Regions from separate parts of the Shewanella sp. 1180_01 genome, predicted to be linked through region 2. Evidence: predicted binding sites of a transcription regulator. Region 2 holds the regulator's gene; each other region holds the start of a gene.

Region 1 (7,879 bases), on a different contig from region 2:
TGATGTGGATTACATGGCCGTGCAGCGGGCGATGAGGCAACTTAGGTTACTCAATCCCTTAGTACGAGCGCGGGATGGCATTGAGGCACTAGCGATTCTCACCAGCTTAGACACGATTAAAGGTCCGTATCTTATTTTGCTCGACCTTAATATGCCAAGAATGAATGGCTTTGAGTTTCTTGAGCGGATACGTTCAGATCCTTCACTTTCATCATCTGTCGTTTTTATGCTCACGACGTCGAGTACCGATGAAGATAGAATGAAAGCCTATAGCCATCATGTGGCTGGCTACATGGTTAAAACTGACATAAAGGACGGTTTTAACAATATTTTTAATATGCTTGAAGGTTACTGGCGAATAGTCGAGCTCCCATCCGCATAAGGTGAGTATATGGATTTACTACTGATCGATGATGATGAAGTCGATAGAACGGCAATTATCCGAGCACTTAGGCAGTCGAAATTGACGTTTAATGTGATCGAAGCCAATTGTGCATTTGATGGTTTGAATCTTGCTTTAGAACGTCATTTCGACGGCATTCTATTGGATTATTTATTGCCCGATGCCAATGGGTTAGAAGTGTTAATTAAGCTCAATGCCATGACGCAAGATCAGACTGTGGTCGTGATGCTGAGTCGCTATGAAGATGAAAAACTGGCCCAGCGCTGCATTGAATTAGGTGCGCAGGATTTTCTGCTTAAGGATGAGGTTAACTCGCGGATCTTAACCCGTGCGATTCGCTATGCGAAACAAAGATCTTCAATGGCATTGGCGTTACGGAATAGCCATCAAAAACTCAAAGAGCTGGCCGAGCACGACTCGCTCACTAAGTTGGTTAATCGTTATGGCTTTGAACTGTGTCTGAATCGAGCGATCGCAAGGGCGAAACGTTGCCACGATTATTTAGCCGTTATCTTACTCGATCTCGATGATTTTAAGGCGATCAATGACACTTTAGGCCACCAAACTGGTGATGTGCTGTTAGTTCAAGTGGCGGCTCGATTAAGTGAAGTGCTGCGAGATGGTGACATTATTGCCCGTTTAGGTGGTGACGAATTTGTCGTACTGGTGACAGATAACGATTATAAATATTTCCCCATGATAGTGGCCAATCGACTGCTCAAAGTCTTTGAGGATGAATTTTGTCTCGGTGATAACGATGTGCTTATCGGTGCCAGTATCGGTGTGGCTTTTTATAATGAAGCGGCTTCGAACAGTTCTGAGTTGATGAAATGCGCCGATATCGCCATGTATCGCGCTAAAAAGATGGGCCGAAACCAGATCCAGTTTTATTCCGAAGCCTTAGATAAAGAAGTACGCTACCGCAATCATATCGAATCAAGTTTGCGTATGGCCTTAAAAAGAAATGAGTTTAAGGTCCACTATCAAGCACAGGTTAATGCGAAAACCCATCAGTTGGTGGGGATGGAAGCCCTTATCCGATGGCAGCATCCAGTGGATGGCATTATCGCCCCCGATCAATTTTTACCTATTGCTGACGAAATTGGCTTAATGGATGACATTGATGATTGGGTGCTTGAACAAGCCTGTACCCAAGCTCAGATTTGGTTATCCCAGTTACAGCCTTTAGGCCAAGAATTTACTATTGCAGTTAACCTCTCAGCCTCTCAAATAGGCAATGAGAACCTGTTCGATAAAATAGTGCATATATTGACTAAGACAGGCTTGCCTGCTGGAGCATTAGAGCTTGAAATTACAGAGAATTGCCTCATTGAAGATCCCCATGAACATGCCAAAGTGCTCGATAGAATCGCCGGATTAGGGGTGCGTTTTGCCCTCGATGACTTCGGGACGGGTTTTTCGTCATTAGAACACATCAAACTGTTTCCGATCAGCGTGCTGAAAATCGATAAAAGCTTTGTCGCTTCCTACGACAAAGATGAAAAAGACACCCGATTGCTCGCCGCTTTACTCAACTTTGCCTATGGGTTTAATGTTATTTCTGTGGCGGAGGGTGTTGAAACGTTAGAGCAAGCAGAGTTTTGTACTGCACGCCATTGCACGGTTTTACAAGGGTATTTATTTTCACGTCCCTTAGATACCGCGGCGTTTGAGGCCAAGTATATTCTGCCACTATTAACCCAAACTCAGCTCCCTGTGTGAGAGGTCCCGAACTATTTCAATAGCATAGTGATTTCGTCTGGTGAGGAATATTTTCTTGCTTTACACTGAGCAATAGACAAATATCAGCCCCTTTTTCTGTCGCTGTACTTTTAGTGCTGCAGAACGGTTTATTCACTCATGCTTAAGTTGGTCACTCAGCAATGAAAATAGGTATTTTATCCCAATTCCCCCAGTTGTATTCGACGCAACGTTTAGTGGCGGCTTGTCAAAGCCGCGGACATGAAGCGGTCGTGATCAATACGCTGAACTGCTACATGAATATTAATTCCATTAAACCTAGCATTCATTATGAAGGCACTGAATTAGTTGGTTTTGATGCCATCATCCCGCGTATTCATGCCAGCGTGACTTTTTATGGTTGTGCCGTTGTACGTCAGTTCGAAATGATGGGCGTGTATGCCGCGAATGATTCGATCTCCATTGCGCGTTCTCGGGACAAATTACGGGCGCTGCAATTGCTCTCCCGCAAAGGGATTGGTATGCCTGTGACTGGCTTTGCCAATAAGCCAAATGATATCCCCGACCTCATCAATATGGTGGGCGGCGCTCCGTTAGTCATTAAGTTACTCGAAGGTACTCAAGGGATTGGCGTGGTATTAGCTGAGACGAAAACGGCTGCTGAGAGCGTGATAGAAGCATTCTTGGGGCTGAAAGCGAATATCTTAGTGCAGGAATACATTAAAGAATCCAATGGCAGTGATATTCGTTGTTTTGTTGTCGGTGACAAGGTCATCGCCTCTATGAAGCGCCAAGGTCCCGAGGGGGATTTTCGCTCTAATCTGCATTTGGGTGGCTGTGGTGAGGTGGTTAAAATCACTGCAGTGGAACGTAAAATGGCGATTGCGGCGGTGAAAGCGATGGGATTGGTGGTCGCTGGGGTGGATATTTTACGCTCTAACCGTGGCCCTTTGATCCTTGAGGTTAATTCGGCGCCAGGCATTGAAGGGATTGAACAAACCACAGGGATTTCAGTGACTGAGCCTATTGTTGAATATATCGAGAAAATGGTCGCTGCCCGTAAAACCAATAGACCTATTATTGCCTAATAGTTGATTACGCTAAAAAAACGCCACCGTTTAAGGTGGCGTTTTTTATGCTTAGAGCTTAGACGTAAGATCCTAAATGTTAGATCTTAGAGATCAAAGCTGTAGGAATAGCCGAGTACCAGTTTGGCATCATCATCGGTGAGATCGGTATCAGAAACCATGAACGACACTGTGCCCATGCTGGTATCTGCACTGAGTGTGACGTTATAGTCGGCATAGTTATCTTCGCCAAACCAAGATTGCACAACATCACCGCTTGAGTAGCCATAGTGCACTGATAAGCTAAGTTTTTCAGTGAGAGGCACAGAGACAGTCGCGGCAAGATAGCTGAGATCTTTATTATCTAACGGATCGGCGGCGACATCGTCACTGGCATTGATGACATGGGAGTAACCCAGTTCAAGCCACTTCCAAGTCACTGCAGCATGGAGTTCACCAAAATCAATGCTGCCAGGAGCGTCTGGGTAGGCGTAGTAGAGGTAGCCAAAGTCGTAACTGATGTCTTCGGTAATATTGCCACTATAACCCGCGTAGAGATCCAGCTCGTAGCTCGTATCGTCACCAAAATCCACATTTGATGCCCAAGTGCCAGCATAAAATCCAGAATCATGGCTGTAGTCAATCCCACCTTGGATTGCGACCGCATCTTTAGTTTGGGTCGCACCGCGCCATAGGTAATTAGAGGTACCACCAATGTTGCCTGATACGGCTGCAAAGGCATTGCCAGCCAGTAACATTCCCGTCGATAAGGCCAAAACGCTATACAGTGATTTCTTCATGCTCATCCCCTCGATTGACTTATTTATCGATTCACCATTGGCGCACTTAAGTAAGCAGTGGTCATTAGTGCATCTTGGTTTTTTTCTAAGAAGGGATTTGCTAATCACATGCCACTATTACAATCATATGTAAAACAATACATTAGAATATCAAGTGTTAATAAAATGTTTTCATTTGCCAGCTTATGGGGCAGAGGCGCACTCTTGTTGTGCAAAAAATATTCAGGGTTTCACTGGAAGAAAGCAAAAAAAACGCCTCACAATGGAGGCGTTGTTTTGAATTTTCTCGCTTAGTTTACGCTGTCGCGTAGGGTTTTACCCGCTTTAAACTTAGGCACAGTCGCTTCAGCGATTTGAATTTCTTTACCCGTTTGTGGGTTACGGCCAGTGCGAGCAGCACGAGTCGCAGTTTCAAACGAACCGAAGCCTACGATGGAGATTTTGTCACCATTTTTCATTGATTCGGTAATGGCTGCTTCAAAAGACTTCAATGCGCGTGCGGCTTCTACTTTCGTTAGATCGGCATTTTCTGCAATTTTGGCGATAAGTTCAGTTTTGTTCATTTTTATTGTCTCTTCTTTCCGTAGATTTATTTGAAATAAGCGTGCCTAACATGCCATAAGGTTCAGCGCTTGGAAAGCCTTTTGCGTCTAAGCTGCCGCAGGATGTTCGGTAAAGCGCAGAATATTTACTCAGTTCGTGACTTAAGTTTTATTCTGGTTTCATTCTTCTAACAGTTGATAGAGTAATTTTTTAACCAATTTGGGTTCAAAGGGTTTGTCACATAAGGCATTCACACCCGCTTGGGACACATTGCTGAGGTGGGTATCGTTGGCTTCGGAAGACACCATCAAGATGGGAATATGCGATTGTTGGCTTTCATTGCGGATATATTGAGTCAGCGCAAGGCCATCTACGCTTGGCATATTGTAGTCAGTGATCACTAAGTCAAACATATTGTTTTTCATCAACTCTATGGCCTGTGCACCATCTTCGGCCTCGGTAATCAGTTTCATCCCTAAGTTACCGATAGTGCGTTTAATAACGTTTCTTGCCATGCGGCTATCATCGACCACTAATACGCGCACATCCTGCACATCGAAATTACTGAGGTCGAGTTCATCGTGGCTGAGCAGATCGATTGTGGCATTTAAGGCTGTGGCTAAATGCTCGGCACTGAAGGGCTTAGGCAGGATAGCGACCACACCCGATTGGCGGAATATCTCAAGTTGCTCACGGCGACACTCGCTCGAGACCAGCATAAATTGAATATCTTTGCAGTCAGCGCTAGCCCTTAAGTAGCCTAAGAGATCGATGGCGGTGCCATCATCAAAATGCATGGCGCTGGCGATAAGATCGGGTTTGTGGCGAGCAATAATATCTTTAGCCGCTTCAATGTTTTCTGCGGTTTGAATGCTGAGAATGCCTTCCTGTTGTAAGCGTTGAATAATAATTCGACGCTGGATATCTGAAGGTTCTACCAAAAGAATGGAAAGTTCACTGGGCGATAAATGGCTCATAGTCTACTTCAAGTTAAGAGTCGCAAGTATTTTATTGGGTCGCTAAGCTACGCGATTAGTAACAGCTTAGCAACAAATGTCCATTACTGCGTTTGACGGGTCAAATAATGACTCGTGACCTTAGAAAATGCGATCCAATATTGCAGGAGTAAAATGACAATAATGCTTACAGTAAGCGGCAACATAGGAATATTGTGACCAGAAACAATCACTTTTACATCTTCAGGGGTAATACGATAGGCAATAATCGCTGTAATGCCTAGGGCGGAAAATCCTAAGGTTTGCATGCCGATATAAATCTTCAATACTAAGCTCGACCACGGGGTGCGCATCATTATGCCAACGAGCACGGGGAGTACGCCTAGGGTAAATACATCAAAGGATTGCGTTGTCACAGCCCGTAAAAGTGCGGCAATGCTGAAGAGGCAATATAAAGAGATCAGTAGCATAAGACGTTTAGGCATAGATGTATGTGTAGACAGGTAGCTAAGAAGATGAGCAAGTGTAGGAAATGCCCTAATCCGAGTCCAGCATAACCTTAATATCGTGTAGAATATGCCTTTTTGCGAAAGGCTCTAATAGGTGAAGTTTATGACAGAAGTTGAGTTTTGGGGTTTAGTCACGCGAACGGAAGCGGCGCAATCACAGGAGTCTTTGACTCAAGCACTGAAGCAGAAACTCGCCGAACTGAGTAATGAAGAGCTAAAAGCCTTCGATAAAATCTTTGGTCAGCAAATGCGCCGGAGCTATTTGTGGTCGGTGTGGGGTGCGGCTTACATTATTACTGGCTGTGATTCTGAATATGCTTTTGCCGAATTCAGGTGTTTTTTGATTTCACTCGGCAAAGAAATCTACGATGGTGTAGTCAATCAGCCTGATACTTTAGCGCGTTTAGCCGCTTGGCCTGAGCGAGATGCCTATGCTTATCCCTTTGTGGATGAATACGATCTTATTGCTGGGCAATTATATGAAGATAGAACCGGTGATGAGCTGCCCTTTATGCCATCGGGCAAGGCGACGCCCGTAGGGAAGAAATTTAGCACTAAGCCCAAGGATTTAAAGCAACAATACCCTGAGCTCAGCGCCCGTTTTCCATTTTAATCTTGCAATCGCTTATGAGCGTAAGCAGGCATTGGTTGTGACATCGAAGGTCATGCCGTATTTAGGGCAGATGTCATTCATAAACTCATGTTCTTGCGCAGTTAATTGCTGAGTAAAATCTTGCTTAAGCTGCTCAGTCATTTGGGTTTCAGCCGCATGTTGCGTCTGAGCCAATTTGCTAAAATGAGCGTTAACCGCCTGTTGTTGGCTGATGGTCAATGGCGCCGCATGGCTTGAAAGACTTATGCAAGTTCCGATCGTTAGCAGAGCCAGTAAAGCAAATTTACGTGAGTAAGGATTTGATAAACTTGCTGTTTTTAGGTTCATAGGTAAGCTCCAAGTTAAAAATTACGTTTAACACGTCAGTTCTAAATCGTGCATCCTTAGACGGTAAAGAAAACGAGTTGTACTGTGAGGGGCTTAGCTTATTGTATAAATATTGAACCTATGCTGAACGGTTAGTTAGCGCTCATTCTTCATTTCTTTGCATTGAAAGCCTTGCTTGCGTGTATCGAACTGGCACATAGAACCACATTCCCAAGGTACATCGTCGTAAAAGGCCGATTGTTCGCGAGCAAAATCGCGGCAGGTCTCATAGCTGTCAAAGTTATCCGTTTTTTTATACTTTCCAGAGTCATAGCCATGGTTATAGACAAAGGCAGACCAAGTTTTAGGGCCGGTATTTTTATCACTCGGGGAGATAAACCAAATCGCACTAACTACGCAGGTAAACAGGATAAGAATGAACACAGGTACAACGGGGAATTTCATTTTTATTAAGTGAGCCATGTAAACAATAGCGGAAGGATAACGTTTTTTTTGTGGTTATGCGCGTAAAATGTTCACAAATTGATAACTATACACTTACTTAGTGCAGTCTCGATACAAAAAGATACGTGTCAATTGTGGTTATCAGATAAAATTTACGTATTTATACAAAAGCTTACACAGCATTAGCTGTACTTATATCAGTTTTGCGTTAAGCTCTAGTTCAGGTTAGATTTTGTACTGTGGTTCTCAGAAAGTTATCTAGGCCTTGGAGGCAAACATGAAAATTCAGTCCCTTTTACTCGCAGGTGTATTAAGTTGCAGTGCGGCTTGGGCGGCCGATGAAGCGCCAGTGAATCCCGTCACCGAAGATGGGGTGGTTAAAATTGTTTGGCAAAGTCCTAAGGATTTTCGCGATATCAAATCATCGGGGGAAATCCAATCCCGCTATGAAAAGCGCTTATTTGAGACCTTAACAGAAAACATCAATAAAGAAGCTGCGAAGATTTTAAAGCCGAA
Region 2 (7,879 bases):
GCAAAATAGCCTTGTTTAGCTTTTTTGCGAGATAAAAACGGCACCCTTTCGGTGCCGTTTTTGTTATAAACTCAAACTGTTAAACATTAGTGCGTTAGTGCATCAGATAGAGCGTCGCTAATCCGAGGAAGGCGAATAGGCCAACCACGTCAGTGACTGTGGTGAGCACCATGCCGCCAGCGAGGGCGGGATCGATTTTAAGGCGTTTTAAAATCAATGGAATACTCGCACCTGCAAGCCCAGCAACTGTCATGTTGATCAGCATGGCGCTGCCAATTAATCCTGCGAGTGCCATATCATCCTTCCACAGCAACACGGCAATAAAGACTAAAATCGACCACATTAAGCCATTGAGAAAGCCAATCGATAATTCTTTACCAATAAGCCAACGGGCGTTGCTTTGGCCTATGTGGCCTAAGGCAATACCGCGGATCACGAGCGCTAAGGTTTGATTACCGGCCACACCGCCCATGCTAGGGACAATTGTCATCAAGATGGCTATTGTGGCAAATTGCTCGATAGTGCCTTCAAACATATTACTAACTGAGGAGGCGAGCAGTGCCGCGAACAAGTTAATCGTGAGCCAGAGTGAGCGACGTAGGGTACTTTTTAGCACTGGGCCGAACGTGTCCTCGTCATCGTCCATCCCCGCCATCCCCATCATGGAATGTTCGGCATCTTCGCGGATAACATCGACCACGTCATCGATTGTTATTCGTCCTAGCAGCTTGCCATCGCCGTCAACGACGGGGGCGGATACCCAGTCATTGCGTTCGAATTTCTGCGCCACTTCACTGTCGGACATGCTCACAGGAATACTTTGGATATCGGGGTCCATGATGTTGCGAATTGTGGTGCTTGGCGCGCAAGTCAGCAGATCTGCCAGCCTGACACCGCCGAGCACTTTGTCCTGTTTATCGACCACATATAAGGTATCTGTGGTGTCTGGCAGGTTGCCCCTTTGACGAAGATAGCGCAGCACTACATCGATATTTACATCGGGTCTTAGAGTAACGGTATCTGTGTTCATCAAGCTGCCGGCGGTTTCATCGGGATAGGATAAGGCCTGTTCTACCCGCTGGCGGTTTTGTTCTGTCATCGACTGCAGCACTTGCTTGTAAACGGCATCGGGAAGACTTCGCAGAATATAGGCCAGATCATCGGTGTCCATGCTCGCCGTCGCTTTCGCAACCCGCTCAGGACTCATGCTGCGGATCAGCGGATCTTTGAGTTCCTCGCTTAACTCGTCGAGTATGTCGCCTATTTGTTCTTGATCGATAAGCTGCCACAGCACTTGTCTGGCGCTGGGTGGTGAGGATTCTAAGATCAGCGCGATATCTGAGGCGGCCATTTTTTGCAGCATGTTACGCACGTGCACAAACATGCCACTGCTAAGCGCTTGGTTTAACTGGTCGAGACTATGTCCGGTGTGATCGTTTTCTGAATTATCTACGGGCATTTGTCCTCCATAGTTGTCCGCCACTGTGCGGCAAATTGGTTCGAGAGTGCGCTGCTTGGCGCAGGGCTGAGACTTAGCGGTGACTTCGCGATAACTATGCTTCAGTCACAGATAGAGCGCTCTGGCGTAGGTCATGCGTTTTACGCATAGATTAAGGCGGCTAAGACTAAGGTGAGTCAGCGGTAATGCTCGCTAGCGTAATCGCCTATGGTTCGTGCCGTCGAGCGACAAATGTGTCGCCAAGCTTTTGAAACGAGATGTGAACTGCACAAATAAGCAGTGCTAAGTGTGAGGTGTACTAATCTGAGTGCCTGTGCGGAACACTGAGTATGAAATCAAACTAACAGGCTTCGTCAAACTTAGCGTCGATTAAGGCACAAATGGCATCCAGAGCGGGCTCAGCATCTGGGCCTTCGGCGATAAGTTTAATGGTTTTACCCATGCCAGTCTCAAGCATCAATAAGCCAAGCACGCTGGCGGCCGATGCCTGTTTATCGCCTTGTATTAAGGTGATGGTCGCATCAAACTCGGATGCCAGTACCACCAACTTAGTGGCGGCACGGGCATGTAATCCCAGTTTGTTACAGATGGTGATCTGACGTTCAAGCTTTGGCATTATTCAGCTCTCGATGGCGGGCATAAACTTTATGTTTACCGTTACTAAAGCGTTTAGCCAATTGCTCTGCGACGTAAACCGATCTGTGTTGCCCACCCGTGCAGCCAATCGCCACAGTTAAATAACTGCGATTGTTGCGCTCGAGATGCGGCAGCCAAGTTTCCAGCAAATTTTCGATTTGCCAGATGAACTTATTGACCAGTGGTTGACGATTTAAGAACTCAGCCACGGGTTCATCTAAGCCAGTCAATGGCCGCAGCGCCAACTCCCAGTGGGGATTGGGCAGAAAGCGTACATCGAACATAAAGTCGGCTTCGGTAGGCATTCCGTGCTTAAAGCCAAAGGACTCGAAGTTGATCACGAGTTCTTTATCGACACTGCCGAGCAGAATTTGTCTGACTTGGTCGCTTAAATCATAGATATTCAGGTTCGACGTATCTATGTAATGATCGACCAGTTTTGACATAGGCTCGAGCAGCTTCCCTTCCAGTTTTATCGCTTCTTGCAAAGAGACTTGGCTCTTCGACAAAGGGTGCAAACGACGGGTCTCGCTGTAACGCTTAAGCAGAATTTTATCGCTGGAATTGAGGAAGAAGCTGGTTAACTCAGTATCAGGAGGCAGGCTCGCGAGTTGCTTCACTAAGACCTTGTCCTGCTCAGGCATGTTACGCACGTCGACACTGATGGCGACGAGATCGTTACTGCCTTTGAGTTGCTCAAGCAAAGTGCCGATTAAGGGCAAGGGAAGGTTATCGACACAATAATAGCCGAGATCTTCGAGTACCCTTAGGGCGACAGATTTGCCTGAGCCTGAGCGGCCCGACACTATGACCAGTTTCATCCAGTGATTACCTGATAGAGTTCCGTTTCATCATGCGTCTTGCGTAATTGCTTTAATATTTGCTTGTCGCTCAGCTTTTCGGCCATACAAGACAAGGTACTTAAGTGCTGCTGACATTGGTCTGCAGGCACCAGTAGTGCAAATAAAATATCAACAGGTTGCTTATCGATAGCATCGAATGCTATCGGCTCTTCACACTTAATGAGTATGGCAATGGGCTGATCTATATCGGCTAGTCGACCATGTGGAATGGCGATGCCGTTACCTATACCTGTGCTCCCCATCTTTTCGCGCGCCACTAGGCTTTCGAATATCTCTTGAGATGAGAGGGTCGGGTACTGGGCAGCGACTAAGTCGCTGATGAGTTCCAGTACCTTTTTCTTGCTGCCCGGAGTGGCGCAGGTAGTGCACTCCGGCCGCAGTATGGTACAAAGTTCCATTATTAGTGTTTTGTTAACTTCTCTTTGTGTTTAATAACCTGACGATCAAGCTTGTCAATCAGGGCGTCTATAGCGGCATACATGTCAGCATGCTCTGAAGTAGCAAAAACTTCACCACCGATAAGATTTATTCTCGCTTCGGCAATCTGTTGCATTTTCTCGACATTGAGCACAACGTGCACATTATTGATCTGTTCGAAATGGCGTTCAAGTTTTGAAAACTTTTCTTCTACATATGCGCGTAACGATTCGGTAATTTCGACATGGTGTCCACTCAGGTTTATTTGCATAGAAACGTCCTCCGATATCCACTGTAGGTTATAAACTTTTACGCTGATTAGAAGGCGGAATGAGCATAGCCTCTCGGTACTTCGCAATGGTTCTGCGGGCTACGTTGATCCCTTGTTCTGCCAGAAGCTGTGCCATCTTACTGTCGCTTAATGGTTTTTTCTGGTTTTCCGCTGCAACCAGTTTCTTAATGAAGGCTCTGATTGCTGTGGATGAGCACTCCCCACCATCGTCAGTACCGACGTGGCTAGAGAAGAAGTATTTTAGTTCAAAAAGTCCCTTAGGGGTATGCATGTATTTCTGTGTCGTCACCCGTGAGATGGTCGACTCATGCATTTCTACCGCTTCGGCAATATCGTTAAGCACCATAGGTTTCATGGCTTCTTCACCGTATTCAAAGAAACCTTGCTGATATTGGACGATACAGTTCGCCACCTTCAACAGGGTATCATTACGGCTCTCTAAACTCTTGATAAACCATTTAGCCTCTTGCAGATGACCACGAATAAATTGGCTATCGGCTTGGCTTTTAGTGCTGCGCGCCATCGAGGCATAATGTTGGTTTACATTGATTTTTGGCATGCAGTCAGGATTCAGCTCAACCACCCAGCGGCCATTTTTCTTCGACACTGACACATCTGGGATGACGTATTCGTCATCGTTGGGCGTAATCAATAAACCTGGGCGGGGATTGAGGGTTTGGATAAGCGCGATGCCGTCTCTTAATTCATCCTCTTTTAATTTAGTCTTACGCATCAACAATCTAAAATCGCGGGCGGCGATCAGATCTAAATGATCTTTGATCAGCATGCGGGCGTTTTCTAGGTTGGGCGTGTCAGCGGCGAAATGCGACAGTTGGATCAACAGGCACTCGCTTAAATCGCGGGCGGCAACACCAATGGGATCAAAGTGTTGAATGCGCTTGAGTACAGCTTCGACTTCGTCGAGCTCAACCTCAGAATTGCCCATGGCTTCGAGGATTTCGTCAGTGCTTTGGGTGAGATAGCCTTGATCGTCGATGGCATCAATAATGGCGGTGGCAATGGCTAAATCGGTTTCAGAAAACGGTGTGAGGTTTTTTTGCCATTCTAAGTGTTCATACAAGCCTTCACTGGTCTCACCTTGGAAGGGCATATCGTCTTCACGACTGCCGCCGGGGCCAGAATTAGGAGAGGCGGTGAACACTTCATCCCATGTGGTGTCCATGGGGAGTTCGTCGGGCATGGACTCTTTCGTGAGCGACTCTGCCGTGTCTATGGTGGAGCTGTCTTTTTCTGGCGGCAGGGTGCTAGATTCACTGAAATCCGTATCGGATAGCGTTTGGTTTACAGGGTCTTTAGTGGCGTCGAATTGATCCTCTTCCAGCTCGAGAAGGGGATTAGAATCTAAGGCTTGCTGGATCTCTTGCTGCAGTTCTAATGACGACAGTTGCAACAGACGTATGGCCTGTTGTAATTGTGGCGTCATGGTTAACTGTTGACCCAGTTTGAGCTGGAGTGACGCTTTCATGTTACCGCTGATCCCTACGTTATTATTGTTGGATGAGGCCGCTTGTTATCATCTTGAGTGGAGTCCAATGGTGGCATAAATTGCCTACATTGGCTCCGCTTGATTAACTATAGCCTGAATTGTTCACCTAAGTACACAGCCCTAACTTGCTGATTGTCTAAGATCTCTGCGGGTGTTCCTTCGGCAATCAAGTTTCCGTGACTCACGATATAGGCATGTTCACACACATCTAATGTCTCACGGACATTGTGGTCTGTGATCAACACGCCAAGGCCACGACTTTTGAGCTGTTCGATAATCTTTTTAATGTCGATAACCGAAATCGGATCGACACCAGCAAAGGGTTCATCGAGCAAAATGAACTTAGGATTTGCTGCTAACGCCCGCGCAATTTCGACACGGCGACGTTCACCGCCCGACAATGACATGCCTTGGCTGTCACGGATGTGGGTGATGTGGAACTCTTCAAGCAGATGCTCTAGCTCTTCTTCCCTTTGCTCTTTTTTTAGTTCTTTACGCGTTTGAAGCACGGCCATGATGTTGTCATGGACGGTCAGTTTACGGAAGATACTGGCTTCCTGTGGCAAGTAACCTATGCCTTTGCGGGCGCGCAGGTGCATAGGATCTGCGGTTAAATCATCATCGTCGATAAAGATGTGGCCTTTATCGCTCTTAACCAGACCAACGACCATATAAAAGGTGGTGGTTTTACCCGCGCCGTTCGGGCCGAGTAGGCCAACGACTTGACCGGTTTTTACCGTCAGACTGACGTCTTTAACCACTTGGCGACTCTTGTAACTCTTCGCCAGATTTTGTGCTCTTAGGGTGATTTGGGTCATTTAGAGTCCTGCTTTTTCACAGGTTTATCTGCTGGCGCGTCTGGTTTGGCATCATCTTGATAGCTTTCTGGCTGAATGATAGTGATCACGCGATCGTCACCACTGCCGGTGCTCTCAGCAATCAATTTTTGCTGGATGATGTTGTAGCGGATCAAATTACCCGTCACTTGGCTGCCCGCTTGATCTAACGAGGCTTTGCCTTTAAGTGTCAGGGTGCGGCTCGCCATATCGTAACGAATTTCTTTCGCGCTCGCCGAGGCTGGACGGCCATCGTCTAATACTTGGCTGTACGTCGCAGGGTTGCCAGTGGCCACTAAAATTTTGCTATTTTCACCTTCGGCAGAAAATGCACGCAGTTGATCTGCATGGATTTTAATCGAACCTTGGGTGACTTCAACCGGACCAAAGAAGATGATCTGGTTGTTCTTGATATCTGCCGTTTGGCTCACAGCCTTGATTTTGACTTCCTGTTTCAGGTCGTCGACTTTAGCAAAGGCGCTCATGCTCATTATTAGCATTAGGCTGGCAAGTAATACGTTATTTTGCTTCATATGTTCCTACTACCTGACTGGTCAATTGCACTTCTTGCGCGTTGAGGTCTGCATAAAGGCCTTGGCCTTGAATATTAAAATCTTTCCCTGTGACGTAAATGGTGCGGTCAGAGGTCATTATCATCGTATTGAGATCGAGTTCCAGATAACTGGTGGACAAGGTCTGGATCGGTTCTTCTGGGCTAATGGCATCAATAATAACATTGTTTTCTAATGCAACCTTGCCCGTTTCCTTGTTTAGCTTGCCCTGATCTGCTCTGAGTTGCCATTGTGCTTTACCTTGGTCTGGATAAACAAGATAAACAGGTTGAGTAAAGTAAGTTTGATTCGTTGAATCATAATGTTCCATGTGTTTCGCCGTCACACGGCTATTGACTAGCCCTTGTTCGTTGAACTCAACACTGCGCAGATCTTCAACGATGAAATCTGGGGTATTTTGATCTTTTACTCTGTTATCGGTATCACCGCTATGTTTGTTCTGCACTTGCCAATAAAGCACTAATGCCGTTCCAAAAAAAGCGATAATCGCGAGTGTCACACGACTCATATACTCATTCCATGGGCCGAAGTGAATTTATTTTGACTGAGTAGCAATAGATCTGTGAGTTCACGCAAGGCACCGTGGCCGCCATTGAGCGTAGTCACAAAGTGGGCGTGCTGACGAACATAGGGATGACCATCGGCTACGCTGACTGCTAAGCCGACGACATTCATCACTGGCAGATCGACAATATCATCACCGATATAAGCCACTTCTTCTGGGGTAACGCCATAGAGTGCGAGCAATGCTTCATAGGGCTCGAACTTATTGTCTACGCCTTGATAAATATGGGTTACGCCGAGCGCCGTCATACGGTTTTCAACGATTTTGGATTGACGTCCAGTGATCACCGCTAGATTAAAACCGCTGGTGAGTATCGAGCGCACGCCATAGCCGTCGCGGGTGTGGAAGGCTTTTAGCTCTTCGCCGCTATTGCTTAAGTAAATACGACCGTCGGAAAACACCCCGTCGACGTCACAGATCAACAGTTTAATCTTTTGCGCGCGTTGCCACACATCATCACTGATTGGGCCGTAAAATCCTTGCTGTGGCATTAAATGACTCCTGCTTTAACCATGTCTAGCATGTTAAGAGCGCCGATTGGATGGCGGTCTTTATCGATAACAATTAATCCGTTGATGTTTTTTGAGTCCATCACTTGCAGAGCTTGGGCGGCCAACACACCGTCTGTGATGGTCACGCAGTTACGGGTCATCACATCGGCGATGGGCGTAGTACGTAGATTCACTTCGGCATCGATAACGCGGCGTAAATCACCATCGGTGAAGATACCAA
Region 3 (7,879 bases), on a different contig from region 2:
AGTTGCTTAAATCTTAAGCGCTATGTCGTTTATCTGCACATTGTAGGCTGCATTTTGGTCTAAAAGTACTGCTGTAGAGCTTTCTTCACTCACTTGTTCGATTTTTACCGTGGCTCGGCTTTTGGTTGCGACGGCGCGCATTTCATTCAGTCGATCGGGTAGGTTTTGCTGTAATACGACTTGGAATTTATCCCCGACACGAATGCCATGTTTACGGCCGAGATTTAAAATGAACCTGTCCGCTTGGCGGCTCACGACTTGGCCGAGTAAGGGTCTGCAATTGAGAGTACTGTCCAAATCGTGGGTAGCCTGTTGCATTAATTTAGTAATATTTTTGCCATAGGATGATCGCCAGAATCTGTCCGTATTCGGGGCAATAATGGCTTGTTCTTCAAATTCCCATGGCGCCGATGTGCTGTAGCTTTTACTCCAAACTTCTTCGCCACTGATCCCATGATAGAGGCTAAGTTTGAACTGGAATTGCCTGAGTGGAGCTTCATCCCAAAATCCTAGGAAGGTTGGCTGCACTGGCTCCATTGAGATATCCATAATTTGTGGTTGGAGGATATATTGGCTGTCGGTAATTTCACTAAGCCAGCTTGGGAGTCGATAACCGCGAATATCCACTAGATCTTGTTTAATATCGAGCAGTTCTTTAGCATGAGTGTGGCTAAAACCTGTGGAAGAGTAATCTTCTATAACACTGCCTAATTTTTCTGAGATCACTTCTTCAAAGCCTGAAAGCTGCCCGTATCTGAGCTGAGTACGATCTTTGATTTGTGCTTGAGGGATTAGAATCGCAGCCTTTAATTGTCCATTTGGACACTGCTGCGTAGGATCATCATTTAGATCGAGTCGTAGGGACACATAAATTTTGTTTCCCTGGATTCGTTCGCTAACAAGTTGGATGCTGATGGCTTGGGCGTTGCGATTTATCGCGAAGTTATTCTGTGTAAGGTTTCCGTTAGAGGTTTGTTGTTCACTGGAGATTTGAATGCCTGTGCTTAATGTCGCGTAGCTAACGGCTTGATTAATCGCTTCTTCCCTTGCTTGAGCCGTATTACCATTGATAATAGTCGCTTCACCACTGGCTTCTATCCATTCGGCCCGAGTAGGCAAAGACAGCAGTGCAAGGCTCAAAATGATGAGCGAAGCTGAACGTGGTATGTGCATCAATACAATCCTTATCGCTAAGCTATTGGCGAGCTTGCTAATCGAGCCAGTTTCCTGACACTTAATCTAATATACCGACAAAGCAAATTTCATGCCTGACTAACGAGAGTTTTCGATAAAGTTTCCATTGGCGCAGTCGATATACAGCGTATGAGCATAATATTGTCGGGCTGGAGCAATTTTGGTCCGAAGATTGCTGGCTTTTGTTACTCACAAAAATGAAACGCATAGAGTGTGAGTGATTTAATTGCCAGTACACCCACAGATGAGGTAAATCCAATGCTAAAGCGTGTGATTATTCCCTTAACATTACTGATGTTAGGTGGATGTGTGGCTAAATCGGTTACACCGCCCAAGCCGAGTTTAGTGGATGGCAATGGGTTGCCGCCAACGGCAGTGATCAACCATTTAGCACAGCGAATTGTGACAGAGCTCGTTAAGCAAAATGATGCTCTGCGTTCTGATCAACCAATTGTCGTCGCCACCCCAGTATTAGTGGGTGACATGAATGGCACAAATGCGTTGGCGCAGCAGTTACAGCAAGGATTAATGACGTCGCTCCATAGCTTTCAGTTTAATGTGGTTGATTTAAATTTAGCAGATGGCTTGAGAGTGACGGCTAATGGGGATTTTATTTTGACGCGAGATTGGCAACAATTGTCGAAAAATCTTCCCGTTGAGCATCTTGTCGTTTCGACTATGAGCCCAGTTACCAATGGTATGGCGATCAATACTCGGATTGTGAACATAAGTAACAATCGTGTGGTATCGGCCTCTCAAACTTTTGTGACTCAAAAAGAGTTGGCAAACTACATGCAGCCTTCGGAGCAAATTGTGTCACAAAATGGCATCTTATATCGTCAGGCGAGTCCAGGCATGAATGAAGTGCGTGTTTTAGGAGATGGAAAATGAAACGCTACCTTTTAGTTATTGCGGCGCTAATGCTAACTGGCTGCGCTGCTAAAGATAGATATGTGCAATGGGAAGATGTGCCTCCGCCGAGTTTTCCTAAGTTAACGGCCATAGGATATGCGCCCTTAGCGACTCAACCGGCTAAAGAGCAATCACAAAGAGTGTTGATGGCCATGCAAGCATCAAAAATTGTGGCCTATCGTGAATTAGCAGAACAAGTTTATGGGCAGAAAATAACGGCAAACAGCAGTGTCAGTGATTGGATGTTGACGGACGATAATGTTAAAGCGTCGGTTTCTGGCGTGATCCGTGGGGCGCGGGTCGTTAAGAGTTATCCGGCTGGCGATCATTATGTCACTGAGTTAGAACTGGATTTTTCACAGGTATGGGCGCTGTATCAACAACAGAGTCGTCCACAGCGAGTGAAAGAAGTCACGTATTTCTAGTCATTTCTACATGACTCTATTGAGCCGCGTACTATACGAGTAGTTATGCGGCTTTTCTTTTTCTGCACAAGTATCAAAGTCTAATCTTTAATCGCAGAGCTTAGAAGCGGGAAATACAGAGTAGGAATTGATGCGCCTGTTAGGCCTTTAAATCATTGCCTAAACTTGAGATAGTTGAGGTCTTGCCTTTATCGTTATACGTAAGGCTGGAGGCGTTTCTGCTGGCTTGTAAAGCTTGAGCGAAGCGATTGAGACTGGCTAAATTCATCTCAATTAAACTGGCATTTTGATCGTTCAGTTCTTTGCATTCAGTTAATGCGTCTTTGACAACGGCCATTTTATGCACGAGTTCACTTTGCTGAGTGAGTTGAGACTTATCAGTGTGGTTTGCCAGAATATCGTCATTAGTCTTGAGTTCTTTCAGACATTGTGATTTTTCGTTAGCAAGAGAAAGCAGTAAATCGGCGTTTTGGTCAACCAAAGCGCCTTTTTCCTTGAGTATGATTTGCTTAAGAACAGCCAAATGGGCGTGTTGTAGATCTACCAGTTTAGCTATTTCAGTCATAGTTACTCTTTATTCAAGTCATTAAGTTCGGCTTCAAAACTTGCAATATTGGCAGCCAACTTTTCAGGGTCAATTTTATAGCGGCCTTCGGCGATAGCCTGTTTAATTTCGGCCACTTTCTTTTGATCAACTTCAGGAAGGCTCGCCATTTTAGTCTGAGCTCCTTGAAGTTGTTGCGCTTGCGCTGTAATCACCACTGAGTCGCTTCTTTGTGGTGTTGTCGATTTTGTGGCAACTTGAGCAGATTGATCGCTGCTAGTTTTAGTTGCACCTGAACGAACTTGTGTGGTCGTTGCAGTGTTGAGTTTGCTAATATCAATTGCCATTTTCGGCTCCAGCGTCGTGTGTACGGGATTTCTTAACTGGGGTATCGGCAGCTTATAAAAAAGCTTTAGATTATTTTACATTCTTACTTCAACTTCGCCAATGCCCGTGACTATAGCATCTAGTTCTTTGTTTGAACTGCTATTTTTGACTCTGATCCGATCGCCTTTATTGCCATCTTGTAGGGCTTCGCCCGCAGTTTTAAGTTCGAATGAGTTAGAACGAACATAAATAGATACCGAGTCGTTTTTACACACGAAGCATAAGTTATTGCTCAATATAGGATTATCCTTCGAGACGCGTCGTTTGACTCGCACACCAGCTAATTTACTTGGGTCATCAAATTCAGCGCCTCGTAAACTATTTTGCTCAATGTAACGGATTTCAACTTGGCTAGGGGAGATGAGTTCGCCAGGCGCTAAGGTTTCAGTTGTGACAACAACGGGGAATAAAATATCCACTCTAACCGAGATATAAATTTGCCAAGGGTAAGCGAGCTCTTGAGTATCACAGCTGACTTTTAGGGTGTTATTACGGCTAATTTCCCTGTCACTAGCCAATTCAACCTTAATCGGCGACGAGCATTGTGACGGCAGCATTCTTGCGTCAACTATTTGCGGCGAAATATCGACTTTGGCATTCGCTGGCACGGATATCTTTTCTGAAATAAGCGCTTTAGCTAATTCTGAGATGGCCGATACGGTGGGAACAATAGGCTCTGCACTCGCAAAAGCGGGCATGAAGAGGGCGAAAACACTAAAAAAACAGACTAAATTTACTTTCATAATGAAGAGACTAGCTTGTAACGCCAGAATGCACCTATACTTTTATCAAGTTCGAAGCTGACCACTGTAATAATAATTTGCATCACTGTCAGAAGATTGACTCAGTTTCGACTATGTTTATCGATAGATAAGACGTAAGCAATTAATATGCCTATACTCAAACGAGTCATAGGGCCGTACATAAACAGAACAACAAGGCAGAGTTATGTCGAGTATTCTTGATTCAGTCAACAAACGAACCCAGCTCGTTGGTCAAAACCGTTTAGAATTGCTGCTTTTTAAATTAAACGGTCGTCAACGGTTTGGGATTAACGTGTTTAAGGTGAAAGAAGTACTGCAGTGCCCGCCACTGACAACTTTGCCTAAACTTAATCCTTATGTTAAAGGTGTCGCGCATATTCGCGGTACGACTATTTCAGTTATTGATCTGAGTGCGGCAACAGGTGGTAGACCTTTAGCGAGTACTGAAAACTGTTTCATCATTATTTCTGAATATAACCGTAGCGTTCAAGGTTTCTTGGTCAGTTCTGTTGAGCGGATTATCAACATGAATTGGGAAGCGATTATGCCTCCGCCGCAAGGTGCCGGTCGTTATTCTTATCTGACGGCTGTAACTGAGATAGAAGGTGAATTGGTTGAAATTCTCGACGTAGAAAAAATCTTAGATGAGATTTCACCGGTTAAAACCGCTATCAGTGAAGAAGCCAATGAAAAACTGACCCTCGACAGAACACAGCATTACCATATTATGGTTATCGATGATTCTGCCGTGGCGCGTAAGCAAATTATTCGTTCACTCGAGTCATTGAACTTACAAATTGATACCGCAAAAGATGGTCGAGAAGCATTAGATAAGCTTAAAGAAATCGCCAAAGAAATGGACAATGTTGCCGATGAAATCCCTCTCATTATCTCAGACATTGAGATGCCTGAAATGGATGGTTATACCCTGACCGCTGAGATTCGAGACGATCCTAAGCTCAAGCATATTAAAGTGGTACTGCACACGTCGTTAAGTGGTGTATTCAATCAGGCAATGGTTCAAAAAGTGGGGGCCAATGACTTTATCGCTAAGTTTAATCCCGACGAACTGGCTGCTGCCGTGAATAAACACTTAAGTTTGTAAGTGCAGTAGTTAGTACCTAGATACGCTTTACGCTATAATCTCGACTTTATAACATGATGGTTTCGCACTGATTTTGGTGCTTGCTATAGGATTTAGGATGTGAATGTGCCAAATAAATCACTCGCTGAAGCTGAATATAATCAATTTAGGTTGTTCTTAGAGCAACACAGCGGCATCGTACTGGGTGAAAATAAGCAATATCTGGTGCGCAGTCGTCTAGCTCCTCTGATGGGGAAATATAACCTGCCATCCTTATCCGATGTGGTTAAGCATTCGATGAAGCCAACGGAACGTGCGCTTCGGGCTGAAGTGATCGATGCTATGACGACCAATGAAACCCTCTGGTTTCGTGATCGTTATCCATTTGAGTTATTGCATAACGTTTTATTACCTGAGTATAGTCGTTTAGGTCGTCCACTTAAGATTTGGTCGGCAGCGTGTTCGTCCGGGCAAGAACCCTATTCATTGGCGATGACGATTCTTGAGTATCAACAGAAGAAGCCTGGTGCGCTTGCGGGGAGTGCGTCAATTCAAGCCACGGATTTATCACCTTCCATGTTGGAACGTTGCAAAAATGCTGAGTACGATAGTTTGGCACTAGCGCGCGGTTTATCCGAAGAGCGTAAGCGTCAGTTTTTTGATGCTTTACCTTCAGGCAATATGAAGTTAAAGGATAATGTTAAGCGTTTGGTGAACTTTAGAGCACATAACCTGCTTGAGAGTTATAGCTTACTTGGTAAGTTCGACATTATTTTTTGCCGCAATGTGCTGATTTATTTTGCGCCTGAGGCAAAGGCAAAAATTTTGCGGCAATTCGCTGCCGCTCTTAATCCCAAAGGGATCTTATTTCTTGGTGCTTCTGAATCTATAGCTGGTTTAACGGATGAGTTTGACATGGTCCGTTGTAATCCAGGGATTTATTACCAGAAAAAGACTTAAGTCTGCTGCTTTAAAGAAAATTACCGACATTTGTCGGTAATTTTTTACCCATCACTTGCTCATCCCTATTGTTATTCTCATTATTCCCCTATGTTGGCACATGAATTGCTTTATTTCCGTGAGTAACACGAGGAGGCAATTTTATGGCGATCAATTTTGATAATGCACTGGGTGTGCATCAGTACACTCTCGGTATTAGAGCGCAGCGAGCTGAAGTCATTTCGAGCAATATCGCTAACGCCGATACGCCACATTATAAAGCCCGTGATGTTGATTTTTCTGCGGCAATGCAGGCCGCCCGTGGCCAACAACAGCAGCGTAATAGTCTTGAAATGCAAGAGTCAGACAAGCATTTTGGTCTTGCTGAGTTGACGGGTCAATTTGTTAAGTTCCGTGTGCCAAATCAACCCGATACCGGTGATGGCAATACCGTTGATATCCAACAGGAACAATCGGCATTCATGCAAAATGCCCTTGAATATCAAATGTCATTAGGCTTTTTAGACAGTAAGTTTAGTGGCATGAAGAAAGCGCTGAGAGGGGATTAATCATGAGTTTATTTAGCATATTTGATGTTGCTGGCTCTGGAATGTCGGCTCAATCGGTCAGGTTGAACACCACGGCGAGTAACATAGCTAACGCTGATTCCGTCTCGAGTAGCGTAGATAAGACCTATCGTTCCCGTCATCCTATTTTTGAAGCTGAAATGGCTAAAGCTCAAAGCCAGCAACAAGCCTCTCAAGGTGTTGCGGTAAAAGGTATTGTTGAAAGTGATAAACCACTGCTAAAAGAATATTCGCCCGATCATCCAATGGCGGATGCGGACGGCTTTATTTATAAACCGAATGTTAATGTCATGGAAGAAATGGCAGATATGATTTCTGCTTCGCGCTCATATCAAATGAATGTTCAAGTCGCTGAAGCAGCTAAGTCTATGCTGCAACAAACACTTGGGATGGGTAAATAACATGTGTTACTTAGGAGGTAAGCTGTGAGCCTCATTAATCAAATTAACCAAGCATCGACGCAGACGGCTCAAAATAAGAGTCAGTCAAATGCTGTGACGACCAACTCATCAACCAGTTCAACGGGTAATCCGTTTCTTGATGGCATAAGACTGCCAAAAGATTCGATAGTACCGGAAGCGAAAAGCCAACAGTTAACTCAAGATGACTTTTTCTCGTTATTAAGCCAACAGTTATCGATGCAGGACCCTTTTAAGCCCGTCGACAACGACCAAATGATTGCGCAGATGGCATCATTCTCGACGGTTGATGGTATTACTAAGTTGAATAATGAAATCGTTAATTTGAACGGTGTTATGACGTCGAGCCAAGCATTGCAGGCATCGGGACTTGTTGGTCGCAAGGTATTGATCCCAACCGATACAGGTAACATTTCAGCTGAAAGCCCAACAATAAAAGGTGTGATTAGCACGCCAGCTAAAATTCCTGAAATTACTGTACGTGTTGAGGATGATAAAGGCCAAGTTGTGACCACCTTTAAAGTTGATGGCAGTAAGGGGGGCAATGTCGATGTCAACTGGGATGGCCTCGATAAAGATGGAAAACCTGTAACCGCAGGTAACTATACGATCAAGGCGAGTGGT
Region 4 (7,879 bases), on a different contig from region 2:
AATGGTGGCAGCAAATTTCACCAAGGGATTGATGCACTGTGAAAAACGCGTCGCAGCGGTCGCACTCGTGTAAGTGCCCACACTCGTGGCAAAGCAGAGCGGGTGCGAAGCCGCGGCGATTGAGAAACAGTAATACTTGGTTGCCTGCGTCTAAATGCAGACGGATTTCGTTCAGCAGCGGCACCGACATTCCTGCTTTTAACGGCATATTTTTAATGTCGATAATGCCTTGGCGCACTTTTTTAGCTGCGCCAGCGCGCTCACCCAATTGCAAATGATGGTAACGGCCACTTAAGGCATTTTGTAGACTTTCGAGTGAGGGGGTTGCCGTGCCTAATATCACAGGAATTGATTCTAAATGGCCTCGCATGACTGCCAAGTCACGGGCGTGGTAACCGACGCCTTCCTGTTGCTTGAAGCTACTGTCGTGTTCTTCATCGAGTATGATGATGCCGGGATAGGCCATCGGCGTGAACAAAGCCGAGCGGGTGCCGATAATGATGGCGGCCTGACCACAGCGGGCTTGGCGCCAAGCTTCGAGTCTTTGATTGTCGGTTAACCCTGAGTGCAATATGGCGACATTGACTTTAAAACGGCGCTTAAAGCGATTGATAGTCTGGGGTGTTAAACCGATTTCAGGCACTAAAATTAACGCTTGCTTGCCTTGCTTGAGGATTTCCTCGAGCACCGCCAAATAGACTTCAGTTTTACCCGAACCGGTAATGCCTTCTAATAAAGTACAGTGATACCCTTGTTGCAGATTTAACGTGGCAACGGCGACGGCTTGTTCTTTATTGAGTTTATGTGGCGTTTCGTCCATTTCGAGTGTGGTACGCCAGTCGAGGTTAAGCTCGGCGATTTTTTCGTGGCGTGCCACCCAGCCTTTATCTTCTAGGGCTTTCAGTGCCGCTTTACTGATATCTAAGCTGATCACTTCTTCTTGGGTTAAGCTGGCGGGTTTGAGTAACTCGAGTAATTTTTTCTGTGCGGGTGCTCGCTTAACCGCTTCGGGCGCAATATTTTGGCCTATCTCAGTTAATTGCCAGAATTGGATCTTTTGCGGCGCGGCATCGAGCCCTTTGCGAAGGGCCACTGGTAAGGCTTGGGTTAGCATCTGCCCTTGGCTGCAAAAATAGTATCTCGCGGCCCAAAGGGTTAATTTATAAAGTGATTCAGGCAACAAAGGTTTATCGTCGATAAACTCAAGCACAGACTTAATCTGCTTAGGCGCTAAGCTGCACGTATCTGTGATACCTGTGACTAATCCGATTAATTGTTGACGACCGAAGGGGACTTTAACGCGCACGCCTATCTGCGGTGTACTAGGATAAGTTTCGGGTACGCGGTAGCTAAAGGTTTGCCGCATAGGCACAGGTAACGCAACTTCGACAAACAATGACATATGCAGGCAAGTCTTAGGCAAGAATGTGGTTTAGTGTACTCAGCGCGGCTGGCTAGGGCTAGCCCTAATGATGGTTTACCAAGGATAGTTGAGAGTAAATAAATGGCTAATATAGTGAAATCATTAGGTCTACTCGCGTTAGTGTGTAGCGCACAGAGCATGGCTCAAGTCTCCCATGTGAGCGTTAACAGCCGCATGTTTGAGTTAGGTGGTTATCCTAAACTCAGGGTGAATGTGATTGCGGACAATCAAGACATGTCGCGCTTAGAGTTTGTAGTGCAGCAAGCCGGCAGCGAAGAAAAGTTAATGGTTGAGGCGCTTAATCGCTTTTTAGTTTTGCTTACGGGTGTTGAAGATGTAAAAGATGACAAGGCTAAACTCTTAGTGAGGGAGTATCGACTCGACCGATGGTATGAGGTCAAAAGTATCAATCTATTTGGTGAGGCTAAGCCAACATTGGCCACGCTAACCGTAAAAGCGGCATCGGGCAGTAAAAATACGACGACAGCGCTGGTGCAAAAGCGTGCGGATAAAGTGAATGTTCAGTCTGTAAAAGTGGCCGCAGAATCCACATCAGTGGTGGGTGCTAAGACCGCGACGGCGGTTATTGCGGCTGCAAATACTCATGTAGATGCTCATGTAAATACTAAGCCCACAGTGCCAGCGGCTGAAGTTGTGACTGGCTTTAAATTTCCTGAAGCAGCGGATGAGCAAAATACCCAGGTTGCCGAGGTAAAGGCTGTCGCCAAAAACTCTGAACCTGTTGCCGTTAAAGCAACGTCTGCTGAAACTATGATGCCTGAGCCTGTTATGTCTGAAGTCGTAGTCACTGAAGCAGTTAAGACAACAAATAGCGAACTCAAAGTGAATGCCGCTGAAACGTCCCCAACAGCTTCGCAGACACCTGAACATTGTCAGTTAACTTATCTTGCAGGTGAGACCTTGTGGCGTATCGCCAATCGCTATGCCAACGATTGGGACGTGAGTGTCTATGGCGCTATGCTGGCGATCTATGAGGCGAATCCTGCGGCGTTCTCAAAAAATAAAATCAACGCACTCAAGAGTAATGCGGCTCTGTCCTGTCCTTCGAAAATGATTTTGGCACAGCATGCTAACGCCAAAGAGGCTCAGGCGATGTTTGAAGCTAAAGAGGCGGGAAAATGAAGCGGCGAACTAAAGTCAAAATAGCCGCAGATTAACCGCCAAACGCTCAGATAATCTACTTGTATCCCTTGTGGGTATGCTGTACCATTCTGCGCCCTAAACATATTGTTATTAACATGCATGTGGTGTCCGACTACGGGTTGGAAGAGCGACATGGCCTTACACTTTTGAGGTAACCCCAATGAAACCAGGTATCCACCCAAAATACGCTATCATCACTGCAAACTGTACTTGTGGTAACGTTATCAAAGTAAACTCTACTGCTGGTAAAGATCTGCATTTAGACGTATGTGGTGCATGTCACCCATTCTACACTGGTACACAAAAAGTTGTTGATACAGGCGGTCGTATCGACAAATTCAACAAGCGCTTCGCAGTGCTTGCAAAGAAATAATTGCGATTGCAATGTTTCTAGAAAAGGCGCCTATGGCGCCTTTTTGCTTTCTATCATTTGCCGAACCGCTTTATTTACGCCTATCTTAATACTTATGTTAAATCCCCCATCTGGTACGACTTCACTCAATTAATCGTCAACTTATTGCGTATTGCGAGTTCAAGTATGTAATTCGACTTATTTATAGCAATTAACTATAAGATAAATATGCTAGCCGCTAGATATTGTAATTTAACCAACATTTTTGAGATTAACGCGCTACAACTAGCACTATAACTACAAAATATATGTTTGTTTCCTACAAAATATATTAAGAAATGCAGCTTTATTATAGGAGATAAGTTTATAAAACTAAGCTTAGAGGGTCTATTTTAAGGCTAAAGTGAAATTTCTGAATCTCTTATTTAAAAATTCCCCTTATTGGCGTATCTTACCCCGACCAGCCAGACTATTAACATCACCCTTTGGTGAGACTAGATGTGTGTTGGTAGGCCTTACTCTCATAAATTATAAATGTCGCATTTCAGGATTTTAAAATGTCAGATATTCGTCAACAAGCACTCGATTATCATGAATTTCCAATACCAGGCAAAACCGCAGTTTGCCTTACCAAACCTGCCGAAACGAGTCACGATCTCGCCCTAGCTTATAGCCCTGGTGTGGCTGAGCCTGTGCGTGAAATCGCGGCTAATCCTGACAATGCGTATCGTTATACCAATAAAGGTAATACGGTTGCCGTGATTACTAATGGTACGGCGATCTTAGGTTTAGGCAATTTAGGCCCCTTGGCTTCTAAACCTGTGATGGAAGGCAAAGCATTATTGTTCAAGCATTTTGCAAATATCGATTCGACAGATATTGAGATCACCCATAATACGCCTGAAGAATTTATCAATACAGTTGCAGCGATTGCTGACACTTTTGGTGGTATCAATCTTGAAGATATTAAAGCGCCCGAATGCTTTGTTATCGAACGTGAATTGATTGCCCGTTGTAAAGTGCCGGTATTCCATGACGATCAGCACGGCACCGCAATTGTGACTGCGGCGGGTATGATTAATGCGCTGGAAATTCAAGGCAAGTTGATCAGCGACGCAACGTTTGTATGTATGGGCGCCGGTGCTGCTGCCATTGCTTGTATGACTATGTTGGTCAAATGTGGTGCGAATCGCGCTAACATTTATATGCTAGACACTAAAGGTGTTATTCATTCTGGCCGTACTGATCTCAATGAATATAAAGCGCTATTTGCGAATGATACCGATAAACGCACGCTTCTTGATGTTATTAAAGGCGCAGACGTGTTTTTAGGCCTATCAGGTCCTGACGTGATTGGTGCAGAAGAAGTTGCGCTGATGGCTGATAAACCGGTGATTTTTGCCTGTTCTAACCCAGATCCTGAAATCAAACCGGCACTGGCTCACGCAACGCGTAGCGATTTGATCATGGGTACGGGTCGCAGCGATTATCCAAACCAAGTGAATAACGTATTGTGTTTCCCGTTTATTTTCCGTGGTGCCTTGGATGTACGTGCGTCATGCATTAATGATGAGATGAAAATCGCCGCAGTTCATGCCATTGCTGCACTGGCAAAAGAGCCTGTGCCTGCGAGTGTATTAAAGGCTTATCCTAATGTGACTTCACTGAGTTTTGGCCCTGAATATGTGCTACCAAAACCTATGGACCCACGTTTGTTGCCTAATGTTGCCCGTGCGGTTGCACAAGCGGCGATTGACTCTGGTGTCGCTGCTATCCCTACTTTACCTAAATACGCTGACTAAGCTAAAAGTGGTAAAAACATCGAAAAGAGGCTAATTAGCCTCTTTTTTGTTTTTAAGTGGACATTAAAGTCACAGCGTCTTGGTTGCCTTTTAGGTTATGCTACTGAATAATCAACGGACAACTTTGTTGTACTCCTGTTAAAATCGCACAAATAATTATAATAATCCTGCAGGATAGCGGATAGATGAAATTCACCCGAATGTTAACTACAAAATTAACCAGCTTTTGGTTAATGTCATTAGCCGCTATTGCCTTCGTATTTTTGCTTAGCGCTATGATGAGTTTCGTGCAGCTGACCTATAAATTTCAGCAGCAAAAAGTCGCCGAACTCGAAACTATGTTAGTGGACCAATATCAACACCAACCCGATTGGGATTTGGAGGCTTGGCTGCCGCCCATGCTGCTCGCCTACAATGCTGTTGATTTTCGGCTGACCTTGAAAGATGAAGTGATCTTTGCCTATGAAGGCAATCTCACTACGCAAAATGCCATGGTGTATGACCATGTGTTAGATCCAAAATCTGGTCTGCGTATGCAGCTGACCTTGACCCAACCCTTCGAGCATTACACTTTTAGTTGGTATGAAATCCTCATCCTGTTGGTCGGTGTGTTAGCTGTGGCAGCCTTAGTGCGTTTTGGCTATTTATGGTTTTCCCAGCAATTGGATGGCATTGAAGAATTAGCCTTACGCAGTCGATTGATTCTGCAAGGTAAGCACGAGCAAGCACTCGCGACTCCCGGAAATGGCAAGCCAAGGCTTATTAACCGTGCTTTGACCAAGTTGTTAGAAGAATTACAAGACGCACAAAAAGAGCGCGGTCGTTTTGACAAGTTCATTCGTTCTAATACCTTTCTCGATGCGGAAACGCGCATTGGTAATCGACTTTTCTTAAATAACCGTCTCGACGCCCTTAGTCATAATCAGGCGATGCTCGCCCATGGGGTGATTTATTTATTAGAGATGGATGATCTGGATTTACTGCAGCAATCCCAAGGTGAAGCGGTAACCAAAGAGTTATTAAACTCGACTGTTAACGCGATAAGCCAATTACTGCAAACCCAAGCCAACAGTATTTTTGCCCGTCGTTCCCACAATCAATTTGCCATAGTCGTGCCGCAAATCTCGTTAATTGAAGCCGACCAATTCGCCAGTAAGTTGCTTAAGATATGTTTGAGCCAGCCGTTACCTGAAGTCGAGAATAGCGATAACTTTTTCCACCTCGGATGCGCTTATTTTACCGCGGGCGACAATGCGGCGCAGTTAATTGAAGAAGCCGATATGGCTTTGAGGGCGGCACAATTACAGGGCAATAGTAATTGGTTTATGTACGACAAAGGCGCGATTGATGAAGAGTTTGCTAAAGGCTCAGTGCGTTGGCGCAGCTTTTTAGAAAACGCGTTAGTGCAAAGGCGATTCTTCCCCTTTAGCCAGCCGATAATTGATTCAGATGGTAATGAGCACCATAAAGAGATATTTACTCGGGCGCGGGATAATCAAGGCGCGCTAATTCGTGCCACACTGTTTATTCCAATGGCGAATAAATGTGGTTTAATGCCGCAAGTCGAACGGCAAATTATTGAGCGGGTATTATTGTTACTGTCGAATGAATTAGTGGGTGGCGTACAGAATACTCAAACAAATAAAAAACCAGCGTCACAGATATACAGTATTAATCTGAGTTTGGATTCGCTAATGAGTCGAGCTTTTACCCAATGGCTAAAAACGACGCTGTTAGAATATCGCCATCTGACCACGCGACTGATTTTCGAAGTGTCGGAAGATATCGTTATTCAACATCAAGAAAAGTTGCAGCCTAAATTAGATATGATCCGTAAAATGGGCGCGAGATTATGCGTCGATCATGTGGGCCAGCAGGTCGTTGGCACTTACTATATTCGTGAATGTCATTTTGATCTAATTAAGCTACATAGATCGATTGTGCGGCATATTCATTTACGCCCAGAAAACCAATTATTCATCCGTAGCTTGATTGGCGGTTTGTATCGAACGGAAGTGCAAGTTTGTGCCGAAGGGGTTGAAGTCTTCGAAGAATGGCAGACGCTGCAAATCCTCGGCGTTGGTGCAGCGCAGGGAATGTATTTCAGTGAACCCATTGAAGCTAAGTAAGGCAAGTGTGGTATTTGGGTGACTAATGTCGTCTTAGAGACAAATAGATCCTATTATTCACGTATTTATCTATAAAATACGAGTATTTGCAGCTAAACTATTCAGTGCCAAAATAATGACGTTTGCCGTTTAAATTAGGTATAAAGCAGTTCATAGGGCAAGGAATACTGGAGAGTGGAGTAACAGGAAGTTTAAGCATAAGAGACTACTCACGCTTTTAAATTCAGTTGGTTACAGGCATCTTTATGGAAAAAAGTCTTATAGGTCGACTCGCCTTTTGGCAGAAAAGAACGGATCCGACTAGCCTTGGCGTCTATGTTTGTGCCGATAAATTATGGGTTTACGCACCTGCTCAAGGAGATAGTGCTGAGCAGTGGTTACCGTTTGAGCTTAAAGATGAACACTGGTCATCGGCGTTTGCTGCCGTCGCTAAATCCTTCCCTAATGCCCAGTTACAACTGATTTTGGCTTCAGGGCTTTATCAATTACTGCTGACCGATAAACCCAATGTCGATACTGTCGAATTATCCCAAGCCTTGCTGTGGTCAATTAAAGACATGGTTACGCTACCTGTGCCGCAAATCCATTTAGACTATTTCGAGTCACCCATTCCCAGTAATAAAATCAATGTGGTGGTGGTCGATAAAGCTAAACTCGTGAGTATGGTACAGGCCATTCATGAACAAAATTTACAACTTATCGGTATCAGTATCGAAGAGTTAGCCATGACCAACTTATTTGGTGATGACAACCAAGCTCGTCTGGTGGTCAGCCATATTCCAGGGCAAGAGTTGTTATTGACTGTGGTTAAGCAAGGTCAGCTGTATATGCAGCGGCGTGTGCGCGGATTTGCTCAGCTGGATAAGACCCAAGCCGATGAGTTAACTTATGGCATGGCAGACAATTTAAGTTTAGAAATTCAGCGCTCTATGGATTACTTTGAAAGCCAGTTAAGGCAAGCTCCGGTATCTTCTATTGAACTTCTCGCTGATGGTGCCGTGGATACTTT

The links. Region 2 encodes sigma-54, which starts transcription at its own class of promoters, with help from an activator protein. Its sites were predicted from a motif close to GTTGGCACGNNNNTNGNNT; they were not measured.
Region 1: FW758_RS02735 (TorF family putative porin) is a predicted target of sigma-54. The motif match lies at 4,069-4,087, and genes of this name have one in related genera.
Region 3: flgB (flagellar basal body rod protein FlgB) is a predicted target of sigma-54. The motif match lies at 6,363-6,381, and genes of this name have one in related genera.
Region 4: FW758_RS06845 (FimV/HubP family polar landmark protein) is a predicted target of sigma-54. The motif match lies at 1,416-1,434, and genes of this name have one in related genera.

Annotation. Positions count from the first base shown of each region.
Region 1 covers NZ_VXCT01000002.1:75,462-83,340, forward strand. The annotation lists gene FW758_RS02720 (response regulator) at 1-382, shown strand, start outside; gene FW758_RS02725 (putative bifunctional diguanylate cyclase/phosphodiesterase) at 392-2,125, shown strand; gene rimK (30S ribosomal protein S6--L-glutamate ligase) at 2,287-3,192, shown strand; gene FW758_RS02735 (TorF family putative porin) at 3,279-3,971, opposite strand; gene FW758_RS02740 (HU family DNA-binding protein) at 4,262-4,534, opposite strand; gene FW758_RS02745 (response regulator) at 4,694-5,491, opposite strand; gene FW758_RS02750 (hypothetical protein) at 5,575-5,955, opposite strand; gene FW758_RS02755 (DUF4240 domain-containing protein) at 6,083-6,592, shown strand; gene FW758_RS02760 (hypothetical protein) at 6,605-6,919, opposite strand; gene FW758_RS02765 (hypothetical protein) at 7,055-7,363, opposite strand; gene FW758_RS02770 (DUF3016 domain-containing protein) at 7,641-7,879, shown strand, end outside.
Region 2 covers NZ_VXCT01000022.1:22,527-30,405, forward strand. The annotation lists gene FW758_RS12785 (molybdate ABC transporter substrate-binding protein) at 1-9, shown strand, start outside; gene mgtE (magnesium transporter) at 95-1,459, opposite strand; gene FW758_RS12795 (HPr family phosphocarrier protein) at 1,800-2,075, opposite strand; gene rapZ (RNase adapter RapZ) at 2,062-2,916, opposite strand; gene ptsN (PTS IIA-like nitrogen regulatory protein PtsN) at 2,913-3,356, opposite strand; gene hpf (ribosome hibernation promoting factor) at 3,359-3,646, opposite strand; gene FW758_RS12815 (RNA polymerase factor sigma-54) at 3,675-5,153, opposite strand; gene lptB (LPS export ABC transporter ATP-binding protein) at 5,261-5,992, opposite strand; gene lptA (lipopolysaccharide transport periplasmic protein LptA) at 5,989-6,543, opposite strand; gene lptC (LPS export ABC transporter periplasmic protein LptC) at 6,530-7,090, opposite strand; gene kdsC (3-deoxy-manno-octulosonate-8-phosphatase KdsC) at 7,087-7,638, opposite strand; gene FW758_RS12840 (KpsF/GutQ family sugar-phosphate isomerase) at 7,638-7,879, opposite strand, start outside.
Region 3 covers NZ_VXCT01000024.1:14,544-22,422, forward strand. The annotation lists gene FW758_RS13455 (flagellar assembly protein FlgT) at 7-1,173, opposite strand; gene FW758_RS13460 (FlgO family outer membrane protein) at 1,453-2,085, shown strand; gene FW758_RS13465 (LPP20 family lipoprotein) at 2,082-2,531, shown strand; gene FW758_RS13470 (flagella synthesis protein FlgN) at 2,671-3,096, opposite strand; gene flgM (flagellar biosynthesis anti-sigma factor FlgM) at 3,099-3,422, opposite strand; gene flgA (flagellar basal body P-ring formation chaperone FlgA) at 3,498-4,205, opposite strand; gene FW758_RS13485 (chemotaxis protein CheV) at 4,411-5,331, shown strand; gene FW758_RS13490 (CheR family methyltransferase) at 5,431-6,270, shown strand; gene flgB (flagellar basal body rod protein FlgB) at 6,414-6,818, shown strand; gene flgC (flagellar basal body rod protein FlgC) at 6,821-7,237, shown strand; gene flgD (flagellar hook assembly protein FlgD) at 7,262-7,879, shown strand, end outside.
Region 4 covers NZ_VXCT01000008.1:58,088-65,966, reverse strand. The annotation lists gene priA (primosomal protein N') at 1-1,402, opposite strand, end outside; gene FW758_RS06845 (FimV/HubP family polar landmark protein) at 1,505-2,566, shown strand; gene rpmE (50S ribosomal protein L31) at 2,748-2,960, shown strand; gene FW758_RS06835 (malic enzyme-like NAD(P)-binding protein) at 3,497-4,741, shown strand; gene csrD (RNase E specificity factor CsrD) at 4,927-6,870, shown strand; gene FW758_RS06825 (hypothetical protein) at 7,116-7,879, shown strand, end outside.